Regions from separate parts of the Streptomyces sp. NPDC002490 genome, predicted to be linked through region 1. Evidence: predicted binding sites of a transcription regulator. Region 1 holds the regulator's gene; the other holds the start of a gene.

Region 1 (5,077 bases):
GCTCACCGAACAGGGTCACCATCAGCGAGTCCCCCTGATGGGGGATGGCGGTGACCAGGTCGATGAAGTGCCATCCGGAGCGATAGGCGGTGGCCATCTCGCGCCGGAACGACCGGTCGTCGGGCGGCGTGCTCATGATCGCCGACCGGTGTCGGTGACCTTCACGGGGACGCTGTAGCCCCAGCCCGTGTCGGTGGTCCGGACCGGGGTGTCGTAACCCCAACCCGTGTCCTTGGTCCGCGCGGGCACGCTGTAGCCCCAGCCGGTGTCGGCGGGCTTGTCCGTGACCGGGCCGCTCCGAGCGGGGGCCACGTAACCCCAACCCGTATCGGCGTGCGCGGTCGTAGCGCCGGCGGCACCGAGTGCACCCGCGGCCACTACCACGGAGAAAGTCGCCAGCACTGAGCGAAGCATTCCCTTGAACATAGTCGGCTTCGTCCTCACCTGATGAGTCCTCTCCCCCGGTGCAACAAGACGATGGCTCATTCAGGCATGTCAACACCACTGGAGCGATGCATCATGTTCTTGCACGTACAAGACCCTGGGGGGTGGAGATTTGCCCATAACCGACACACATCCGACACATCACCACTCCATGGCCGAGCTGTGCGCCGAAGGCGGACAGCTCTACGCGAGCGCACTGAGTGCCGGACGCATCGCGCGGGCAGAGGTTGCGGCGACTCCGTGCCTTCTGGAATTCGCTCTTCTCCACCCCGATCCGGACGATGCGAACTGGCTGCGTCCGGTTCCCCCGTCGGTCGCCCTGGCACAACGGCTCCACCCGCTGGAACGGGAGATCCTGGACAGGCGCCGACTGTCCATCGAACTGACCGAATCATTTGAGCCGTTCATGGCGATCAGCGCGCAGAGCCCCGCGCCCACCCACGCCATCACCGTGCTCGAAGGCATCGACCGCATCAACACCGCGCTGAACGTGGCCACCGCCGAGGTGCGCTCCGAAGTGCTCACCATCCAGCCCGGCGGCCGACGCAGCGAACACATCCTCAACCAAGCCCTGGAACGGGACCGCCCGTTGACCGACCGGGGCGTCCGGATCCGCACCCTCTACCAACACACCGTCCGCCACAGCCAGGGCACCATGGCCTACGTCGACCACATGGCCGACGGGCTGATCGAGATCCGCACCCTGGAGGAGCTGATCGAGCGGCTCATCATCTGCGACGACACCGTGGCGTTCATCCCCGTCGCCCCCGACGCCGGCAAGGACACCACCGCCCTGGAGCTGCGCCACCCGGGGCTGGTGCGCTATCTGATCCGCGTCTTCGAACAGCTGTGGCGGCGCGCCACCCCCCTCCTCGACGAAGTCCCGTACCAGTCCACCCCGGACGGCATCACCGGCGTCCAGCAGTCCATCGCCAAGCTCCTCGTCGAGGGGTACGTGGACGAGGCCATCGCCCGCCGGCTCGGGATGAACGTCCGTACCTGCCGCGCCCACATCGCCAAGCTCGCCGCCGCCCTCGGCAGCGGCAGCCGCGCCCAACTCGGCTACCTCATCGCCCGCTCGGGCATCCTGGAACGCGAGCAGTGACCGCCGTGCGCCCCGGCCGCCCCGCCCGTCAACCGCCGGGCACGGGCGGCCGGGGCGGGACGTCCAGACCGGCCTGGGCGATCCGCACCCCCAGTTGGGCACGGCTCACCGCGCCCAACTCCTCGGCGAGCTTGCGGATGTGGTGCCGGGCGGTGCGGACGTTGATGCCGAGCCGCTGGGCGATCTCCGCGTCCGTGTGCCCCTCGGCGAGCAGTGCCGCGATGGCCCACTCCCGTCGGGTGATCCCGTCCACCGGGGTCATCGCCGGCACCGCCTCGCCGAACGGGTGGGCCAGCCGCCACAACCGTTCGAAGACGATCGCGAGGAACTCCACCAGCCCGGGGTGGCGCAGCTCCAGGGCGGTCGTGCGGTCCTCGGTCGCCGGGACGAACGCCACCGCCCGGTCGAAGATCAGCAGCCGCTCGGTGACCTCGTCCAGGGTGCGCACCCGCACCGCGCCCCCGACCCGCTCCACGTACTCGAAGAGGCCCTGCCCGTGCCGTGCGGCGTGCGTGTACAGGGTCCGCATGCGCACCCCGCGGCCCGCCATGTCCAGCGCCAGCGGCAGCGCGTCGCTGAGCACCCCCTCCCGGCGCACCCCGCCCGGCTGGATCGCCAGGTGCTCGACCGCGCACTCGTCCGAGGCCTGCGCGATCGCCTCCCGGATGCGGGGCTTGCCCTCCAGCACCCGCAGCCCCGGCACCCCCGACGCCCCGCCGACCGCCGCCGGGCCGCAGTAGCCGGTGTAGCGCTCGGCGAGCCGGACCACCGCGTACGCCCGGTCCCGGGCCTGCGCCAGTTCCTCGTCGAGCCCGCGGGCCAACCGGCCGACCACCGCCCCCGGCGGCTCGGGCACCAGCCACCCGGTGTCCTCCGGATCCGGGTACAGCAATCCCAGGTCGACCAGGCAGGGCGCCCCGGCCGCCACCGCCCGCGCCACCCGGCCCCCCTTCAGGGCGCTCACGTACACCCGGTCGCCTTCTTCGCAGAGCTGGTCCACTCCGTGCACATGCGCCTCAGCCATATCTCCGCCCCCACCTCCGGAGGGGCTTGTCACCGGTCCGTCCGCTTCTTTCCCCTTGCGTCCCCCCTCCGCTTGGCGCAGTGCAACAAGCGGAGGGTGGTGCAACCGACCGGTGACCGGCAGAGTTGGTGCGGGGCGAGGGGAGGGGAATTCTCGGTCGCCCCGGGTTGTCCCCGTGTCGGCCAATCCCCCTGGCCGGCCCGGGACGCCCAGGCCGGGACACCCGTTCGGCGAGCCACGGTCGACGTCGACCGACCCGCCCGGACGACCCTACGACGGCGGGACCGCCGTGGCGGTCCCGGGCCGAGGCCGCCGGCCCGTGCGTCCGGCGAACCGCCGGGGCCCGGGCACGCCCAGCCTCGCACACCTCACAGACGGTCACACCCGGGTTAGCTACAGGGGGGTTAATCAAGGTGTGTCCCCGGCCGATCGCGGCCGGGCACGGCCGCGGGGCCGGAAGGTTCGTTCCTTCCGGCCCCGCGTTCCGTCGCGCCCCGGGCGCGACTAGTCCTTCCTGCGCCCCGGACGCCAGACGACCAGCGCACTGGTCTGGCCCTCCTGGTAGGGCACCAGGTCCCGACGGTACGAGGCGTGCACGGCGGCCTCGCGCTGGCGCAGCGTCGCCGCGGCGCCCTCCACCGCGTCCTGGAGCTCGGCGACCCGCGCCTGCAACGCGGCCACCTGGGCCTCCAGCTCGATGATCCGCTTGATCCCGGCCAGGTTCACGCCCTGGTCCTGGGACAACTGCTGCACCTGGCGGAGCAGTTCGATGTCCCGGGCCGAGTAGCGGCGGCCCCGGCCCGCGGTGCGGTCCGGGGAGACCAGGCCCAAGCGGTCGTACTGCCGCAGGGTCTGCGGGTGCAACCCGCTGAGCTGGGCCGCCACCGAGATGACGTACACCGGCGAGTCGTCGGTCAACTGGTAGGGGTTGCGGCGTCGGCCGCCCGTGCCCATCCCGTCCATGGCGCTCATGCTCCCTTCGCGGCCTCGAACAGCTCCGCCCGCGGATCGACGTCCGCGGTCGCCTCCCGGTACGCCTCCAGGGCGTCCCGGGCCTTGCCGGTCACGTCCTTGGGCACCGCGACCTCCACGGTCACCAGCAGGTCTCCGCGGGTGCCGTCCTTGCGGACCGCGCCCTTGCCGCGGGCCCGCATGGTGCGGCCGTTGGGCACGCCCGGCGGCAACTTCAACGTCACCGGCGGACCGCCCAGCGTCGGCACCCGCACCTCGCCGCCGAGGGCCGCCTCGACGAAGCTGACGGGCACCGTCACGGTCAGGTTGTCGCCCTTGCGGCCGAACACCGGGTGGTCGTCCACGTGGACGACCACATACAGGTCACCGGCCGGGCCGCCGCGCTCGCCCGGGGCGCCCTTGCCGCGCAGCCGTATCCGCTGCCCGTCCGAGACGCCCGCCGGGATGCGCACCTGCATGGTCCGCGAGGACTTGGCCCGTCCCGACCCCTTGCACACCTCGCAAGGGGTCTCGGCGATCAGGCCGCGGCCCTTGCAGTCCACGCACGGATCGGTGAGGGAGAAGCCTCCCCCGCCGCCCCGGGACACCTGCCCGGTGCCCACGCAGGTGGGGCACACCCGCGGGGTGCCGTTCTTGTCCCCGGTGCCCGAACACGCCTTGCAGGGCGCCTGCGAGGACATCCGCAGCGGCACCGTCGCCCCGTCCACGGCCTCGGTGAAGCTCAGCGTGACCTCGGACTCGACGTCCTGGCCCCGCCGGGGCTGCACCCGACCGGCGCCCGGCGCGCCGCCCCGGTTGAACAGCCCGCCGAACACGTCGCCCAGACCGCCGCCGAAGCCGCCGCCCGCGCCACCGCCCTGCTGGCCGCCGCCGAAGAGGTCGCCCAGGTCGAAGTTGAACGAGCCGCCGCCCGCGCCCGGTCCGGGTCGGAAGCCACCGTTGCCGAAGAGGGCGCGCGCCTCGTCGTACTCCTTGCGCTTCTTCGGGTCGCCGAGCACGTCGTTCGCCTCGGAGATCTCCTTGAAGCGCTCCTCGGCCTTGACGTTGCCCTTATTGGCGTCCGGGTGGAACTCGCGGGCGAGCTTCCGGTACGCCTTCTTGATCTCGGCCTCGGTGGCGTCCTTGGGGACGCCGAGGACCTTGTAGTAGTCCTTCTCGATGAAGTCCTTGGTACTCATCCCCGACGTCCCTCCTTCCCGTGCGTGGTGCGGTCAGCCCTCGTCGGGCGCACCGCTGTCCTTGCCGTCGGCGGCACCGGCCGCCTTGCCGTCCCCGGCCTCGGGCTCGTCCGCCTCCGTCTCGCCGTCCGCCTTCGCGGCCGACGCGCCCGGCTGCGGCTCGGCCACCGCCACCCGCGCGGGGCGGATGGTGCGCTCTCCGATCCGATACCCGGGCTGGAGAATCGCCACGCAGGTCGTCTCGGTGACGTCCGGGGCGTAGCTGTGCATCAGGGCCTCGTGCACCGTCGGGTCGAAGGGCTCGCCCTCCTTGCCGAACTGCTGGAGACCCATCTTGGCGACGACCGTCTCCAG
Region 2 (5,077 bases), on a different contig from region 1:
TGGGGGTCCTGCTGCCCGCCCCGGCGGCGGGCGCGACGGAGGGACCGCCGGCCGACGAGCCGGGCGCGCCCGCCGCCGCCGGCGAGCCCGTCCCCGCCGCGCCCACGGAACCCGACGGCCCCTCGGAGCACCCGGAGCCCGCGGAGGAGTCCGTCGCCCCGGCCGTGCCGCCGCGCGGCTCGGCGTACATGGGGATCGGCGTCCTCGCGCACGACGGCCGGCACGGGACGCCGCCGGAGAGCCGGGTGGTCCAGACGGAGGGGGTGGACGTCAGCAGCCACCAGGGCAACGTGGCCTGGTCGACGCTGTGGGACAGCGGGGTGCGCTGGGCCTACGTCAAGGCGACGGAGGGCACGTACTACAAGAACCCGTACCACCCTCAGCAGTACAACGGCTCGTACGCGGTGGGCATGATCCGCGGGGCCTACCACTTCGCCACCCCCGACACCACGAACGGCGCAACCCAGGCCGACTACTTCGTGGACAACGGGGGCGGCTGGTCCCGTGACGGACGGACCCTGCCGGGCGTCCTGGACATCGAGTGGAACCCGTACGGCGACGCCTGCTACGACAAGACGCCCGCCCAGATGGTGACCTGGATCAGGGACTTCACCCAGCGCTACCGCCACCGCACCGGCCGGGACCCGGTCATCTACACCGCGACCAACTGGTGGGTGCAGTGCACCGGCGACTCCGCCGCCTTCGGGGCGGTGAACCCCCTGTGGATCGCCCGGTACGCGGCGGCCATCGGGCCGCTCCCGGCGGGCTGGACCGTGCAGACCATGTGGCAGTACACCTCCACCGGTCCCACCGTCGGCGACCACAACCGGTTCAACGGCGCCCTCGACCGGGTGCAGGCCCTCGCCACGGGCTGACCCCGGACGGCCGAACGGCCCCTTCCCGCGGGGGAAGGGGCCGTTCGGCCGCCTCGGGGGCCGGGCGCGTCGTCACGCCGCGACCGGGACCCCCTCGGCGGCGGTCCGGGTCGCCGGGGTGAGCGCCAGCTCCAGGACCTGACGGACGTCCGTCACCGGGTGGACGTCCAGCTTCTCCAGGACCTCGGCGGGCACGTCGTCGAGGTCGGGCTCGTTCCGCTTCGGGATCACCACGGTGGTGATGCCGGCCCGGTGCGCGGCGAGCAGCTTCTGCTTCACCCCGCCGATCGGCAGCACCCGCCCGGTCAGCGAGACCTCGCCGGTCATCGCCACGTCCGTGCGCACCTGGCGTCCGCTGAGCAGCGAGGCCAGGGCGGTGGTCATGGTGATGCCCGCGCTCGGCCCGTCCTTGGGCACCGCGCCCGCCGGGAAGTGGATGTGCACGCCCCGTTCCTTCAGGTCGCCGACCGGGAGTTCCAGCTCGGCGCCGCGCGAGCGCAGGAAGCTCAGCGCGATCTGCGCCGACTCCTTCATCACGTCGCCCAGCTGACCGGTGAGGGTCAGCCCCGCCGCGCCCGTCTCCGGGTCGGCCAGGGACGCCTCCACGTAGAGGACGTCGCCGCCGGCGCCGGTCACGGCCAGGCCGGTGGCCACCCCGGGCACCGCGGTCCGCCGCTCGGCCGGGTCCTGGGCGGACTCGGGCACGTGGTGCGGCCGTCCGATCAGCCCGCGCAGTTCCCCGTCGGTGACGGTGAACGGCAGCTCCCGCTCGCCGAGCTCGTGCTGGGCGGTCACCTTGCGCAGCAGGCGGGCGATCGCCCGTTCCAGGGTGCGCACGCCCGCTTCGCGGGTGTACTCGCCGGCGAGCTTGCGCAGGGCGCCCTCCTCGACGGTGACCTCCTCGGCACTCAGGCCCGCCCGCTCCAGCTGGCGCGGCAGCAGGTGGTCCCGGGCGATGACGACCTTCTCGTCCTCGGTGTAACCGTCCAGGCGGACCAGCTCCATGCGGTCCAGCAGCGCCTCCGGGACGGCCTCCAGGACGTTGGCGGTGGCGAGGAACACCACGTCGCTCAGGTCCAGCTCGACCTCCAGGTAGTGGTCCCGGAAGGTGTGGTTCTGCGCCGGGTCCAGGACCTCCAGCAGCGCCGCCGCCGGGTCGCCCCGGAAGTCGGAGCCGACCTTGTCGATCTCGTCCAGCAGGACCACCGGGTTCATCGACCCGGCCTCCTTGATCGCCCGGACGATCCGGCCGGGCAGCGCACCCACGTAGGTGCGCCGGTGGCCGCGGATCTCGGCCTCGTCCCGGACGCCGCCGAGGGCGACCCGGACGAACTCGCGGCCCATGGCGTGCGCCACGCTCTCGCCGAGCGAGGTCTTGCCGACGCCGGGCGGGCCGACCAGGGCCAGCACCGCACCGCCGCGCCGACCGCCCACCACCCCGAGACCCCGGTCCTGGCGCCGCTTGCGCACCGCGAGGTACTCGGTGATGCGTTCCTTCACGTCGGCGAGGCCGGCGTGTTCGGCGTCCAGCACCGCCCGGGCGCCCTCGATGTCGTACCGGTCCTCGCTGCGCTCGTTCCACGGCAGTTCGAGGACGGTGTCCAGCCAGGTGCGGATCCAGCCGCCCTCGGGGGACTGGTCACTGGCCCGCTCCAGCTTGTCGACCTCCTTGAGGGCGGCCTCGCGGACCTTCTCGGGCAGGTCGGCGGCTTCCACCCGGGTCCGGTAGTCGTCGGACTCGGCCTCGCCGTCGGCGTCGCCGTTCAGCTCGCGCAGCTCCTTGCGGACCGCGTCGAGCTGCCGGCGCAGCAGGAACTCGCGCTGCTGCTTGTCGACGCCCTCCTGGACATCCTTGGCGATGGATTCGGCCACGTCCTGCTCGGCGAGGTGCTCGCGGAGCTGTTCGGCGGCGAGCTTCAGCCGGGCCACCGGGTCGGCGGTCTCCAGCAGCGCCACCTTCTGCTGCACGGTGAGGAACGGGGAGTAGCCGGAGTTGTCGGCGAGCTGGGACACGTCCTCGATCTGCTGGACGCGGTCCACCACCTGCCAGGCGCCGCGCTTGCGCAGCCAGCTGGTGGCCAGCGCCTTGTACGCGGTGATCAGCTCGGTGACGGCGCCGGGCAGCGGCTCGGGCACGGGCTCCTCGACGCGGACGCCCTCGACCCACAGGGCGGCGCCCGGTCCGGTGGTGCCGGCGCCGATGCGGAACCGCTCGCGACCGCGGATCAGGGCACCGGGGTCGCCGTCGGCGAGCCGGCCGACCTGCTCCACGGTGCCGAGGACGCCGGTGCCGGCGTAGGTGCCGTCGATCCGCGGGACCAGCAGGACCCGCGGCTTGCCCGGCGCGGAGCGGGCGGCGGCCTGGGCGGCCTCCACCGCGGCGCGCACGTCGGCGTCGTTCAGGTCCAGCGGCACGACCATGCCGGGCAGCACGACCTCGTCGTCGAGGGGCAGCACGGGCAGCGACAGCGCGGTGCCCTTGGAACCAACAGACTCAGCAGCCATGATCTCCCCTTCGGCATTCAAGTTGAGCTGTGTTGACTCAATGCATGGGGGGTGCCGTTTGTTCCCCGGGCGAACGGCGACGGGTTCGCCGAGAGCGGAACCCGTCGGCGACATCCGGCCGCGCCCGGCGCCGACCGGGCCACAATGGCGTGCATGCCGCACCACTACAGCCTTCCCCCGCACCGCCCCACGGAGGAGCCGGAGGTCCTGGACCGCCGCACGGGCCCCCACGGCGAGGTGGTCCTGCGCCGCCACGGCGACCTGCTCCAGATCATCGCCAACGGCTGCTTCCTGATGGACACCTCGGACGGCCGGTCCGAGCGGCTGCTCGTGGACGCCGCCGCGGCGGCGCTGGACCGGGACGGCGGACACCTCCTGATCGGCGGCCTGGGCGTCGGCTTCAGCCTGGCGCACGCCGCGGCCGACCCCCGCTGGGGACGGATCACGATGGTGGAGCGCGAGGCCGCCGTCATCGACTGGCACCGCCCCGGCGCCCCCCTGTCGACGCTGTCCCGGGCTGCCCTGGACGACCCGCGCACCGAGGTCCTCCACACCGATCTGCTGGAGCACCTGCGCACCGCCGGGCGGAGCTACGACGCGCTCTGCCTGGACGTCGACAACGGTCCCGACTGGACGGTCACCGAGGACAACGAGGGGCTCTACACCCCCACCGGCATCGCCCTGTGCCGCGAGCGACTGGCCCCCGGCGGGGTGCTCGCGGTCTGGTCCGCGCAACCCTCCGCCGTTTTTGAAGGAACATTGCGGAATTCCGGGTTCCAAGGGGTCCGTACCCAGGAAATCCCGGTCGCCCGGGGCGTTCCGGACGTCGTTCACCTCGCCGTCCGTACTGGATAGCCTGTTCACGCTCCGTGCCCTTAGTCTGCAACCGGCGCGTCGATCACCACGCGTCTGGCACAACCATGGGATCACCCCACGGATTCCCAACGGCTCAGTCAGGGGCGGGCGATGGAGCAGACACACACCACTCAACACGGCGGCGCACCGGTGTCGCCCGGCGCCCAGCGGCGCGTGCTCGTGGTGGAGGACGACGCGACGATCGTCGAGGCGATCGCGGCCCGGCTGCGCGCGGAGGGGTTCCTCGTCCAGACCGCGGGCGACGGGCCCACCGCCGTCGACACCACCCAGGCCTGGCAGCCCGACCTGCTGATCCTGGACGTGATGCTGCCGGGCTTCGACGGCCTGGAGGTCTGCCGCCGGGTCCAGGCCCAGCGGCCCGTTCCGGTGCTGATGCTCACCGCCCGCGACGACGAGACGGACATGCTGGTCGGCCTCGGGGTCGGCGCCGACGACTACATGACCAAGCCGTTCTCGATGCGGGAGCTGGCCGCCCGGGTGCACGTCCTGCTGCGCCGCGTCGAGCGGGCCGCCCTCGCGGCCACCACCCCCCGCGGCGGCACGCTGCGCCTGGGCGAGCTGGAGATCGACCACGCCCAGCGCCGGGTGCGGGTGCGGGGCGGGGACGTGCACCTGACGCCGACCGAGTTCGACCTGTTGGTGTGCCTGGCGAACACCCCGCGCGCGGTGCTCTCCCGGGAGCAGTTGCTCGCCGAGGTGTGGGACTGGGCGGACGCCTCCGGCACCCGGACCGTGGACAGCCACATCAAGGCGCTGCGCCGCAAGATCGGGGCGGAACGCATCCGCACGGTGCACGGGGTGGGATACGCGCTGGAGACCCC

Evidence for each region. Region 1 encodes HspR, which represses chaperone genes until heat shock. Its sites were predicted from a motif close to TTGAGNNNNNNNNNCTCAA; they were not measured.
Region 2: a site for HspR is predicted at 3,403-3,421, ahead of lon (endopeptidase La). Genes of this name have one in related genera too.

What each region holds. Positions count from the first base shown of each region.
Region 1 is NZ_JBEOWM010000027.1:55,306-60,382, forward strand. Features, by position in the region: gene ABT092_RS18880 (hypothetical protein) at 1-136, opposite strand, end outside; gene ABT092_RS18885 (hypothetical protein) at 133-312, opposite strand; gene ABT092_RS18890 (helix-turn-helix transcriptional regulator) at 596-1,549, shown strand; gene ABT092_RS18895 (helix-turn-helix transcriptional regulator) at 1,578-2,573, opposite strand; gene ABT092_RS18900 (heat shock protein transcriptional repressor HspR) at 3,078-3,527, opposite strand; gene dnaJ (molecular chaperone DnaJ) at 3,542-4,723, opposite strand; gene grpE (nucleotide exchange factor GrpE) at 4,757-5,077, opposite strand, start outside.
Region 2 is NZ_JBEOWM010000009.1:26,008-31,084, reverse strand. Features, by position in the region: gene ABT092_RS08000 (lysozyme) at 1-875, shown strand, start outside; gene lon (endopeptidase La) at 948-3,380, opposite strand; gene ABT092_RS07990 (spermidine synthase family protein) at 3,534-4,235, shown strand; gene ABT092_RS07985 (response regulator transcription factor) at 4,347-5,077, shown strand, end outside.